DNA from 3 places in the Variovorax sp. GW822-FHT04A09 genome. Region 3 is predicted to be linked to each of the others. Evidence: predicted binding sites of a transcription regulator. Region 3 holds the regulator's gene; each other region holds the start of a gene.
The links. The regulator sigma-54, encoded in region 3, starts transcription at its own class of promoters, with help from an activator protein. The targets are predictions, from matches to a motif close to TGGCANGNAANCTGCTTT.

Region 1 (4,253 bases), on a different contig from region 3:
CCTTTCTTCTCGGCCGCGGGGCCGTTGGCGCGGCGCGGGTCGCGCACCTCGACGCACAGCGCGGTGCGCGTGACCCAGTGGGCCGATTCGCCGCGCAGCGGCTGGCGCGTGGCGGGTGTGGCGGCATCCGCAGCAGCTGCTGCATCGCCCTTCGCCGCATCGCCGGGGCTTTGCATGCGCAGCGACGCGGCCACCACGGGCGGCGTGCCGAAGGTGTAGGGCACCTCGCCCAGGTCGGCGCCGGCCACCGGGGTGGCGGTGGCATAGCGTGCGCGGTAGTCGGATGCGCTGGGCAACGCGGCGCGCGGCGCGGTCGGGTCGCGCTCGATGAGATACGGGTAGTCGCCCTTGCTGGCCCACGGCTGCGAATCGAGCGGCAGGCGGTAGCCCATGGGCGAGTCGCCCGGGATCAGGAACAGGCGGTCGTCGCGCAGGAACCAGGGGCCGGTCTTCCAGCCGGGGCCGGCGAGCGCGGGCGCGTCGCCGTTGGCGTTGCCGGGCTCGATGGGCAGCATGTAGCCGATCACCGCGTCGAGCTTCTGAGTGAACACGCGGCGCAGGCGCACGCGTTCGAGTTCGTCGTCGAGCTTGGAGTCGAAGGGGTCGACGTTCACCGGCAGGCGGCGTTCGCGCCACAGGTAGTAGTAGGTGTCTTCGTAGCCGGGCTGGATGTAGCGCTCGGTGAGGCCCAGCTTGTGCGCCAGCACGGTGGTGAAGCGGCGCGCGTCCTCGCTCGTGTAGTGCGTGGGAAAGCGTTCGTCGGCGAACAGCTCGGGGTCGTGCCACAGCGTCTGGCCGTCGGCGCGCCAGAAGATCGACAGCGCCCAGCGCGGCAGTTGCTCGCCCGGGTACCACTTGCCCTGGCCGAAATGCAGGAAGCCGCCCTGGCCGTACTCGGCGCGCAGCTTGTGCACGAGCTCGGTGGCATAGCCGCGCTTGGTGGGGCCGAGCGCGTCGGTGTTCCATTCAGGCGCGTCGCGGTCGCTGGTGGCGACGTAGGTGGGCTCGCCGCCCATCGTGAGGCGCACGTCGCCGGCGACAAGGCGCGCATCGACCGCGTCGCCGAGCGCGAGCACCTCGGCCCATTGTTCTTCGGTGTAGGGCTTGGTGACGCGCGGCGATTCGTAGATGCGCGTGACCTTCATCTCGTGGCTGAACTCGACCTCGGACTCGTCGACGCCGCCCTCGATGGGCGCGGCGCTGGAAGGCGTGGGTGTGCAGGCCAGCGGGATGTGGCCTTCACCGGCCAGCAGGCCCGAGGTGGCATCCAGGCCGATCCAGCCGGCGCCCGGCAGGAACACCTCGCACCAGGCGTGCAGGTCGGTGAAGTCGACCGTGGTGCCGCTGGGGCCATCGAGGGCCTTCACGTCGGGCGTGAGCTGGATCAGGTAGCCCGACACGAAGCGCGCGGCCAGGCCGCAATGGCGCAGCAGCTGCACCAGCAGCCAGCCCGAGTCGCGGCACGAGCCGCTGCCGTTGCTCAGCGTTTCTTCCGGCGTCTGCACGCCGGGCTCCATGCGGATGAGGTAGCTGACGTCCTTTTGCACCTGCTGGTTGATGCCGACCAGGAAGTCGATGGTGCGCTGTTCCTTGCGCTCGATCCTGTCGAGGTAGGCCTGCAGCAGCGGCGTGGGCTTCTCGGTGACGAGGTAGGGCGCCAGCTCTTCGGCCTGCGAGGCCGTGTACTTGAAGGGGAAGTTCTCGGCCTGCGGCTCCAGGAAGAAGTCGAAGGGGTTGTAGACCGCCATCTCGACCACGAGGTCGACCGTGACCTTGAACTCGCGCGTCTTCTCGGGGAACACGAGCCGCGCCTGGTAGTTGGCGAACGGGTCCTGCATCCAGTTGACGAAGTGCTCGGCCGGCTCGACCCGCAGCGAGTACGAGATCACATTGCTGCGGCAATGGGGCGCGGGGCGCAGTCGCACGACTTGCGGGCCCAACTGCACCAGGCGGTCGTATGTGTAGTGGGTGACGTGGTGGAGTGCGGCGTGGATGGACATGCGTAGGGGCGTGCAGTGCAGCGAGGTTGCATCGAAAAGATGTCTCTGGTGAGACGCATACTAGCCCAGTTGCCAAGCAATTAACGCGCCATCGAGCGTGGGTTGGGGGAGGGTTTGCATCATGGATTCCGGGGTGTGGGGAGGGCAGTCGCGGCGAGCGTCCAACGCTGTCGCGGGTGGGGCGGGGGCCTTCGTTGCGCTGGGCGGTACGCTGCTCGGCGCGGCGGTGCAACTGCGTCAGCCGCTGTTGTGGGCGGCGGGTGTCTACGTCGCGTTGCTGCTGGCGGGGCTCGGTGGCGGATGGCTGTTGTGGCGGTGGCGTGGGCCTCGGCTGTTCGTGCTGATGCTGTCGCTGGCCTGCGGTGCGATGGCCGGCGCGGGGCTCGCTGGATGGCGCGCGACGGCCTATGCGAACGGGTCGCTGGACCCGCAACTGGAAGGGCGCGACCTGCGGCTCACGGGCGTGGTCTCGCAGATGCCGCAGCCCGGCGAGATCGGAACGCGCTTCCGTTTCGATGTGGAGACGGCGCAGTGGGCCGAGGCCTCACGTGATGCTGCGCCACCGACGGTGCCGTCACGCATCGCGCTCGCCTGGTACGGCGAATACAGCGGGATGTGGGAGCAGCCCGCCGAACGTCGCGCATCCGTCGCACGCACCGTGGGCGAGGTGCATGCCGGCCAGCGCTGGCAACTGACCGTGCGCCTGCGCGCGCTGCACGGCAACCTCAATCCGCATGGCTTCGACAGCGAACTGTGGGCCTGGGAGCAAGGCGTGCATGCGCAGGGCCATGTGCGCGCCGGGGCGCGCGACCCCGCGCCGCGCCTGCTGGGCACGACGTGGCGGCACCCGATCGAGCGGGCGCGCGAAGCCGTGCGCGATGCCGTCTTCGCCCGCGTGGACGACCGGCGGCAGGCCGGCGTGATCGCCGCGCTCGTCACCGGCGACCAGGGCGCCATCGACCGTGCCGACTGGGACGTCTTCCGCGCCACCGGCGTCGCGCACCTGATGTCGATCTCGGGCCTGCACATCACCTTGTTCGCGTGGTTCGCGGCGCATGTCGTGGGCGCGCTCTGGCGGCGCAGCAGCCGGCTCATGCTGCGGCTGCCCGCGCAACAGGCCGCGCTCGCCGGCGGCGTGTTGCTGGCCGCGCTCTACGCGCTCTTCAGCGGTTGGGGCGTGCCCTCGCAGCGCACGGTCTGGATGCTCGCGGCCGTGGCGCTGCTGCGCCTGACCGGTCGGCGCTGGCCGTGGCCGCACGTCTGGCTGCTGACGGCGGCGGTCGTGGTGGCCGCCGATCCGTGGGCGCTGCTGCAGGCCGGCTTCTGGCTCAGCTTCGTCGCGGTGGCTGTGCTGTTCGCCTCCGCCACGGCCGTGCCGGGCGAAGGGCGGGTGGGCGCGCTCACGCGCCTGGGCCGCTTCTTTCGCGAGCAATGGACGATCACGCTGGCGCTCACGCCGCTGAGCTTGCTGCTGTTCCAGCAGGTGTCGGCGGTCGGGCTGGTGGCCAACGCGCTCGCGATCCCATGGGTGACGCTGGTGATCACGCCGCTGGCGATGCTCGGCGTGGCGGTGCCGCCGCTGTGGGACGTGGCCGCTGGGGCGGTGAAGCTGTTCGCGCTGCTGCTGCAGGCACTCGCCGGCCTGCCGTTCGCCACGCTGTCGATGGCCGCGCCACCGCCATGGCTGGCCGCAGGTGGCGTGGCGGGCGGCGTGCTGCTCGCGATGCGCCTGCCGTGGTCGATGCGGGCGCTCGGGCTGCCGCTGCTGTTGCCGGTGCTCTTGTGGCAGCCAGCGCGGCCCGCCGTGGGCGAGTTCGACCTGCTCGCCGCCGACATCGGGCAGGGCAACGCGGTGCTCGTGCGCACCGCCACGCACAGCCTGCTGTATGACGCCGGCCCGCGCTACGGGCTCGACAGCGACGCGGGCCACCGCGTGCTCGTGCCGCTGCTGCGCGCACGCGGCGAACGGCTCGACCTGCTGTTGCTGAGCCACCGCGACATCGACCACACCGGCGGCGCCCCCGCCGTGCTCGCCATGCAGCCGCAGGCCGCGCTGCTGAGTTCCATCGAGGCGGGGCACCCGCTGCAGGCGCTGCGCCCCGCGCGCCGCTGCGAGGCCGGGCAGCGCTGGACCTGGGACGGCGTCGACTTCGAGGTGCTGTTTCCCTATGACAGCGACTACCTCGGCTTCACGCGGCCCAACGCCGTGTCGTGCGTGCTGCGCATCGGCAACGGCCGTGCCACGGTTCTATT
Region 2 (4,253 bases), 300 kb from region 3:
GCCGCCGCCCCACACGATGTGGGCCATGGGCACGTAGCTGAAGGTGAACCAGATCACCGAGAACAGCAGCACGGCCGAGAACTTGGCGCGTTCCGCGAAGGCGCCGACGATCAGCGCCACGGTGATGGCCGCGAAGGTGCCCTGGAAGGCGAAGAACACGTATTCGGGGATCGTGGTCAGCGCGCCGAAGGTCTCCTGCGTGATGCCCTTCATGAAGATCTTGTCGAAGCTTCCGAAGAAGTTGCCGTCGCCCGTGAAGGCCAGGCTGTAGCCGTAGATGGCCCACAGCAGGCTGATGAGCGAGAAGATCACGAAGACCTGCATCAGCACCGACAGCATGTTCTTGGAGCGGCCCAGGCCGCCGTAGAACAGCGCCAGGCCGGGGATGGTCATCAGGATCACGAGCAGGGTCGAGGTGAGCATCCAGGCGGTGTCGCCGGAGTCGACCTTGGGCGCGGGGGCGGCGGCCGGTGCGGCGGGCGCGGCCTCGGCGGCCGCGGGTGCTGCAGCTGCTGCAGGCGCGGGCGCAGCAGCGGCAGGTGCCGATGCAGCCGGTGCCTCAGGGGTGGCGGCGGGTGCCTGGGCCAGCGCCGAAGTACCGGCGACGAAGACGCTCAAGCCGAGCGCAAGAGAGACAAGAAGTTTTTTCATAGTCGTTGTTCTTTCGGGCCAGGACTCGATCAGAGGGCTTCGCGGCCCGTTTCGCCGGTGCGGATGCGCACGACCTGCTCGAGGTTGTAGACAAAGATCTTGCCGTCGCCGATCTTCCCGGTGCGCGCGGCGCCTTCCACGGCCTCGATCACGCGGTCGACCAGCTCGTCGGAGATGGCCGCCTCGATCTTCACCTTGGGCAGGAAGTCGACCACGTACTCGGCGCCGCGGTACAGCTCGGTGTGGCCCTTCTGGCGACCGAAGCCCTTCACTTCCGTGACGGTGATGCCCTGCACGCCGATGGCCGAGAGCGCTTCGCGCACCTCGTCGAGCTTGAACGGTTTGATGATGGCTGTGACCAGCTTCATGATGAGTTGCTCCTTCTGGATGGATGAAAGGCGGCGCGGCAACGTGGGCCGCGCCTGGTTGTTGTGTCGATTACAGCGTCTTCGTCAGCGTGAGGATGAAGCGTGCCTTGTTGGGCGAGTAGTAGGTGGTGCCGAAGGTGCCGAAGTCGGGGATCTCGATGCCCGGGTAGGCCACGACCTGGTAGTTGGACTTCTTGTTGGCGCCCTGCACCGAGCCGGTGAGCGTCAGGCCGCTGCCGAAGTCGTAGGTGGCGCCGATGTTGTAGTCCACGTAGCTCTTGTAGCCCAGGCTGCGGATGTCGCTGGACATGTTGGTGAAGCCGACGGCGGCCTTGAGCGTGACCTTGGGCACGATCTCCTTGCTGTAGGCCAGGTTCAGGTAACCGGTGTTGCGGCCCTTCAGGCCCGAGCCCGTCTTGGCGCCGGCGTAGCCGAAGTAGTCCTTGGACACCGTGTGCGAGTACTTGGCCGTGAACGAGCCGAAGCTGTCGTTGGCGTAGGTGGCGCCCACGTACAGCTCGGTGGTGTTGCCCACCGAGTTGCCCGGGTAGATGTAGGTGAGCGCGCCCACGTCCATGTCGACCGGGCCGGCCTTGAACTTGTAGCCGCCGTACAGGTCGCTCTCGATGCTGTTGCCCTTGAGCCAGTTGACGCTGGAGTTCCAGTTGCCGATGTAGAAGCCGCTGTCGCCGAAGGCGTAGTCGAAGCCGCCCTGGATGGCGGGCTTGAAACCCTTGGTCTTGGCGTAGTCGTTCTTGCCGATCATGTCCTGGTCCTGGCCGCGGAACTTGTAGTTCGTGGTCAGCGAGACATTGCCCGTGAGCAGGGGCGCGGGCGCCGGTGCGGCGGCGTCGGCGGCCTGGGCCATGGCGGCGCCCGAGGCGGTCAGTGCAGTGGCCAGAACGATCAACGCCTGGGCGGCGGTACGGTGCGTCATCAGGGAACTCCTCGCAAGTGTGTTGTTGGACCTGAGCACCCTCAAAGCAGGGAGCGTGCCAAACTGCACGAATACCGCCCCGGCCAGAGGGCGCAGGTGTCCGGCGATGAGCGCCAAATCGTTACAAGCCCTGTTTCCGGCAGTTGCACACGCTTGCACGCTGCACGGTCCTGGGCTTGCACGTCGCAGGCGCACCAACTTGGGGAGAGGGAGAAAAATGAGTCTGTCTTTGGTGCAAAGCCGCGCCTTGCTCGGCCTGGAGGCCGCCGCCGTCACGGTCGAGGTGCATCTGGCGAACGGCCTGCCGAGCTTCACGCTGGTCGGGCTGGCCGAGACCGAGGTCAAGGAAGCACGCGAACGCGTGCGCTCGGCGATCCAGAACGCCGGGCTCGAATTTCCGACCAACAAGAAGATCGTGGTCAATCTGGCGCCCGCCGACCTGCCGAAGGACTCGGGCCGCTTCGACCTGCCCATTGCCCTGGGCATCCTCGCGGCCAGTGGGCAGATCGAGAACGCGCGGCTGGCCGGCCATGAGTTCGCCGGCGAGCTGTCGCTGTCGGGCGAACTGCGCCCCGTGCGCGGCGCGCTCGCGATGGCCGTGGCCACCTACACCCAGGGCACGGCCGTGCGGCTGGTGCTGCCCCTGGACAGCGCCCAGGAGGCCGCGCTGGTGCCCGGTGCGCAGGTGTACGGGGCCCGGCACCTGCTCGACGTGGTGCGCCAGTTCGCCGCCAGCGGCGGCGGTCCGGTCGATGCGAGCGACGACGGCTGGACCCACGTGCGCGCCGCGCCCGGCGACGGCGCCCCGCGCTATGCCGACCTGGCCGACGTCAAGGGCCACACCGGCGCCAAGCGCGCCCTCGAGATCGCCGCGGCCGGCGGCCACAGCCTGCTCATGGTGGGCGAGCCGGGCTCGGGCAAGTCGATGCTGGCACACCGCTTCGCCGGCCTGCTGCCGCCGATGAACGTGGACGAAGCGCTGGAGAGCGCGGCCATCGCCAGCCTCGACGGCCGGCTGGCGCCCGAGCGCTGGATGAGCCGGCCGACGGCCACGCCGCACCACACGGCGAGCGCGGTGGCGCTGGTGGGCGGCGGCTCGCCGCCCCGGCCGGGCGAGATCTCGCGCGCGCACCACGGCGTTCTGTTTTTGGATGAATTCCCCGAGTTCACGCGCGCCGCGCTCGAAGCCCTGCGCGAGCCGCTGGAGACCGGCACCATCACGATCACCCGCGCCGCCCGTCGCGCAGAGTTTCCGGCGCGCTTCCAGCTCATCGCCGCGATGAACCCCTGCCCCTGCGGCTACCTCGGCTCCACGCTCAAGCCCTGCCGCTGCACGCCCGAGCGCGTCGCGCGCTACCAGGGCAAGCTCAGCGGCCCGCTGCTGGACCGCATCGACCTGCACATCGAGGTGGCGGCCGTGTCGGCGCCGCAGCTGCTCGATGCGCCGGCGGGCGAATCGACCGACAGCATCCGCGCGCGCGTGGTGGGCGCACGCGACCGCGCGCTGCAACGCCAGGGCCACGCGAACCAGGCGTTGCAGGGGCGTGCGATCGACACGCACGCCGTGCTCGACGGCCCCGCGCGCCAGCTGCTGCAGCAGGCGGCCGCGCGGCTGGGCTGGTCGGCGCGCAGCACGCACCGCGCGCTGAAGGTGGCGCGCACCATCGCCGACCTCGCGGGACAGGACGCCGTGCAGGCCGCGCACGTGGCGGAGGCGGTGCAGTACCGCCGCGCATTGCGCACCGGCACGCCCTGACCCGCGGCCCTCTTACTTGAACTCGTGGCTCACCACCGGTGCGGACTTGCTGTCCTGCACCGTCACGCGCTGGCGGTAGGCCGTGAGGTCGCCGTTGCGCACCTCGATCGTGTAGATGCCCGGACGCAGCGGCAGCGACTTGAGCGGCGGGCTCACGCCGCGGTCGGCGCCGTCGACGAAGACCTGGCCCCAGGGCCGGATGTTGAACTGCACGCGGCCCATGCCGGGTGCCGCGGCCGGCGGCGGTGGCGGGGCCGGCGGTGCGCCCGCGATCACGGTCGGCACGGGGTTCGTGCTGCCCGCGGCCGGCGGAGGCGGTGACTGCCGGTTGAGCTGGGCGATGGCGTTGCGCGCCTCGCGCGCATGCAGGCCGCGGCGGTGGCGCCGCAGGTAGGCCTCGTAGCCTTCGCGGGTGTTCTCGGCCTGGGCCAGGTTCCAGTCTTCCACCTCGGCGACCACGGCGGGGTCGGGGGGCGGCGGCGCTTCGGGTTGCGCCGGCTGTGCGGTCGGTGCGGGCTGTGCCTCGGGCTCGGCCGGCGGC
Region 3 (4,253 bases):
GATGAGATTCTTGAGATCGACGAACACTCCGTGCGCTCTTACATGGCCTGGTTCGATACGGTCGAGACGAGATTTCGTGTCCCGAAGTCTCAAATGACCTGCGCGACTCCCGAAAAGCCACCGCTCCCGCGTTGAGGCTCGCCGCCAGCGACCATCTGCGGCAGCGCCATGCTTGCAAAGCCTTTCGCGAAGCACCGCTGCGCTACAGCAAGCTCTCGGGCGTGAGCGGCGCCAGCAGCTCGAGCATGGTGCGGTCCCAGAAGCCCGAGTCGGGTTCTTCGTGCAGCACAGTGGTCTTGCCGCCTTCCTCGCTGACCCATTCGATGCGCCGCGAGCCGGTGGCGCCCGCATCGGCGCCTTCGGCAAAGCGCAGCCGGTAGGCGCCCTGCTGCTTGAGCACATCGAGCAGCTTCAGGGTCTGCTGCGCCATCTCGGGGCTGCGGATGAACAGGCCGATCTCGGTGTTGTGAATCTCGGAGCGCGGATCGAAATTCATCGAGCCGACGAAGAGGATGCGCTGGTCGATCACCGCCGACTTGGCGTGCAGCCGGCCCACCGACGTGCCGAACAGGCCGAGGCGCACGCTGCGCCGCGTGCGCGCGGAACTCAGCTCGTGCAGCTCGGCGCCCAGCGCCAGCATGTCGGCGCGGTAGCGGCGGTAGGCGGTGTGCACGAGCGGTTCGTCGGTGGCGGCGAGCGAGTTGGTGACCACGCTGATCTTCACGTTGCGTCCGCGGATCTCACGCATCACCTCCAGCCCCGACGCGCCCGGGATCAGGTAGGGCGAGACCAGCGTCACCTCGCTGCGCGCGCGGCGCATCTGCTCGACCACGTTGTAGCGCACGCTGTCCACGTCGAGCAGCGGCACGCCGCCATACGACGCGGTCTTGCCGATCACGCGGTCGGGTGAATCGGCATAAGCCTCGGCGGTGGTCCAGATCAGGCCGAGCTTGCCGGCGTCGAGGTCGTCGGCCACGGGGCTGTAGCCGAGCAGGTCGTTGGGCGCAGGCCTGGGCGGCGGCGGCGTGGTGTCGGGGCCGGTGGCGGCGTCGAAGCGGCGCTGCAGCTCTTCGCGCGGCAGGTCGGTGTGCACGACCGCGCCGATCGGGCGCACGTGCGGGCTGTTCCAGTACTGGTCGAACAGCACGCCCAGGCGCGGAATCAACGCGCCCGTGACGAAGGTGTCGAGGTCGATGAAGTTCGGGCCGGTGGTGCGGCGGAAGTACTGGTTGCCGATGTTGCGCCCGCCCGCCACCGCCATCGCGCCGTCGGCGATGAAGAGCTTGTTGTGCATGCGGCGGTTGACGCGGCTGAAGTCGAACAGCGACGCGGTGAAGCGCTTGAGCAGGCTGCCGCGCCCGGCCGGGAACGGGTTGAACAGGCGCAGCTCCACGTTCGGCGTGGCGGCCAGCCCGAGCAACAGCTCGTCTTCGCCGGACGTGTACAGGTCGTCCATCAACAGGCGCACGCGCACGCCGCGCTGGGCCGCATCGCGCAGGGTGCGCAGCAGGTAGCGGCCGGTCTCGTCGTTCTCGATCTGGTAGTACTGCACGTCGAGCGTGCGCTGCGCGCGGCGCGCCAGCTGCAGCCGCGTGTCGAAGGCGAAGTCGCCGCCGGGCATCAGGCGAAAGCCGCTGAGGTCGGGGTCGGGCTGCGAGGCCAACGCGATCTTGCCGAGCGCGGTGTCGGCCGAGACGGCGATGGCCTTGGTGGGCGGGCGCGGTGCGTCGTCGGGCAAGGTGGCACAGCCGGCGAACAGCGATGCAGCCACGAGGGCGAAGACCCAATGCCCCCAGCGCGACAGCAGGCGACGGGTCATCGTGGGCTTTCTACAGGGCTTTGCGCAGGTTGGCCGGTGCGATGCGCAAGGCTTCGCGGTACTTGGCGACGGTGCGGCGCGCGCACTCGATGCCCTGCTCCTTCAGCATCTCGGAGATCTGGCTGTCGGACAGCGGCTTCTTGATGCTCTCGGAACTCACGAACTGCTTGATCAGCGCGCGCACCGCGGTGCTCGACGCATTGCCACCGGTCTCGGTGCCCAGCGCCGAGCCGAAGAAGTACTTCAGCTCGACCGTGCCGAAGGGCGTGGCCATGTACTTGGCGGTGGTCACGCGCGAGATGGTCGACTCGTGCAGGCCGAGCTCGTCGGCGATCTCGCGCAGCACCAGCGGGCGCATGGCCAGCTCGCCGTGCACGAAGTAGCTCTTCTGGCGCTCGACGATGGCGTTGCTCACGCGCAGGATGGTGTCGAAGCGCTGCTGGATGTTCTTGATGAACCAGCGCGCCTCCTGCAGCCGCTGCGACAGCGCCTGGCTGCCCTCGCCCTTGTGCGACTTGAGCGCGCCGGCGTAGATGTCGTGCACGCGCAGGCGCGGCATGACTTCGGGGTTGAGCATGACGCGGAACTTCACGTTGGTGCCGCGCCCGGTCTTGGTGACGATCACATCGGGAATGACGATGTTGCGTTCGACGTCGACAAAGCGGCGGCCCGGCTTGGGCTCCAGGCGCGCAATGATCTGCAGCGCCGAGCGCACCAACTCTTCGTTGGTGCGCGTGAGCGTGGCCAGGCGCTTGAAGTCACGCCGCGCGAGCAGCTCCATCGGCTGCTTGCAGATCGCGATGGCGGTCTTGCGGATGAGCGCTTCGGCCTCGGTCTCGTCTTCGCTGGCGAGCGCCTTCAGCTGGATGCTCAGGCATTCGCCGAGGTCGCGCGCGCCGACGCCGGCCGGCTCCAGGCTCTGCAGCAGGCCCAGCGCCACCTGGAAGTGGTGCACGAGGTCGTCGAACTGGTCGTTGTCGTCGCCCGCCAGGCCCGAGGCCAGCGCGGGCAGCGAGTCTTCGAGGTAACCGTCGTCGTTGAGCGATTCGATCAAAAAGCGCAGCGCGGCGCAGTCGTTTTCATTGAGGCGCAGGCTCAGCGCCTGGCGATGCAGGAAGGACTGCAGCGACTCCTGGCTGCGCGCGAGTTCGGTGGCGTCGGCACGCTCGTCGTCGCCCAGGTTGTTCTGGCGTGCGGGCGCATCGCTGCCCCACTCGCTGTCGTCGGGCGCCATGTCGACGGTGCCGTCGCCTTCCCAGTCGGGCTCGCGCTCGGCGATCTCGGCGGCGGGGCCGTCGGTGTCGGGGGTCGAGGTGGTGGTGTCGCTGGACGTGGAGGACGTGCTGGCGGCGGACGGCGTGAACTCGGCCTCGCCCTCGCCCGCGTCGTCGCGCGGCACCGGCGCGTCGGCCGTGTCCAGCCCGAACTCCTCGCGCGCCGCTTCTTCCGCGGTGCGCTCGAGGAACGGGTTCTCGTCCAGCATCTGCTCCACCTCCTGGCTCAGTTCGAGCGTGGAGAGCTGGAGCAGGCGAATGGACTGCTGCAGCTGTGGCGTCAAGGCCAGATGCTGCGAGACGCGAAGGGACAGCCCTTGCTTCATGGAGACCCGACCCTCCCTTACATGCGGAAGTGCTCGCCCAGGTACACCCTGCGTACCTCGGCGTTGTCGACGATCTCCGAGGGTGTGCCTTGTGCCAGCACGTGCCCGTCGCTGATGATGAACGCGTGATCGCAGATGCCCAGCGTCTCACGCACGTTGTGGTCGGTGATGAGCACGCCGATGCCGCGCTCTTTCAGGAAACTGATGATCCGCTGGATCTCGATCACCGCGATCGGGTCGATGCCGGCGAAGGGCTCGTCCAGCAGAATGAAGCGCGGCTGCGTGGCCAGCGCGCGTGCAATTTCAACGCGGCGGCGCTCGCCGCCCGACAGCGCAAGCGCGGGCGAATCGCGCAGGTGGTCCACGCGCAGGTCGGCCAGCAGGTCGGCCAGGCGCTCTTCGGTGTGCTGCTTGGTCAGCGGCATCATGCGGCCGTTGGCGTCGGGCTCGCGCTGCAGCTCGAGCACGGCGCGCACGTTTTCCTCGACCGTGAGCTTGCGGAAGATCGAGGCCTCCTGCGGCAGGTAGCTCAGGCCCATGCGCGCGCGGCGGTGGATGGGCATGTGGGCGATGGGCTCGCCGTCGATGGTGATCTCGCCGGCGTCGGCGCGCACCAGCCCGACGATCATGTAGAACGAGGTGGTCTTGCCCGCGCCGTTGGGGCCGAGCAGTCCGACGACCTCGCCCTTTTGCACATCGAGCGAGACGTCTTTCACGACCGTGCGGCTGCCGTAGCTCTTCTTGAGGCCGCGCGCCACGAGGCGGCTGCCCGGAATGCCGTCGGCGGTCTGGGTTCCTGCGGTTTCGATCACTTGCGCCCTTCCCCTTCGGTGC

Region 1: AC1RLW_RS08570 (transglutaminase family protein) is a predicted target of sigma-54. The motif match lies at 2,074-2,091, and genes of this name have one in related genera.
Region 2: AC1RLW_RS25275 (TorF family putative porin) is a predicted target of sigma-54. The motif match lies at 2,000-2,017, and genes of this name have one in related genera.

Annotation. Positions count from the first base shown of each region.
Region 1 covers NZ_JBXAMV010000001.1:1,863,635-1,867,887, reverse strand. Annotated here, with positions in the region: gene AC1RLW_RS08570 (transglutaminase family protein) at 1-2,000, opposite strand, end outside; gene AC1RLW_RS08565 (DNA internalization-related competence protein ComEC/Rec2) at 2,122-4,253, shown strand, end outside.
Region 2 covers NZ_JBXAMV010000005.1:408,434-412,686, forward strand. Annotated here, with positions in the region: gene AC1RLW_RS25265 (ammonium transporter) at 1-651, opposite strand, end outside; gene glnK (P-II family nitrogen regulator) at 681-1,019, opposite strand; gene AC1RLW_RS25275 (TorF family putative porin) at 1,090-1,956, opposite strand; gene AC1RLW_RS25280 (YifB family Mg chelatase-like AAA ATPase) at 2,174-3,712, shown strand; gene AC1RLW_RS25285 (serine/threonine-protein kinase) at 3,725-4,253, opposite strand, start outside.
Region 3 covers NZ_JBXAMV010000005.1:110,747-114,999, forward strand. Annotated here, with positions in the region: gene AC1RLW_RS23920 (hypothetical protein) at 1-135, shown strand, start outside; gene AC1RLW_RS23925 (phospholipase D family protein) at 203-1,819, opposite strand; gene rpoN (RNA polymerase factor sigma-54) at 1,830-3,419, opposite strand; gene lptB (LPS export ABC transporter ATP-binding protein) at 3,437-4,231, opposite strand; gene lptA (lipopolysaccharide transport periplasmic protein LptA) at 4,228-4,253, opposite strand, start outside.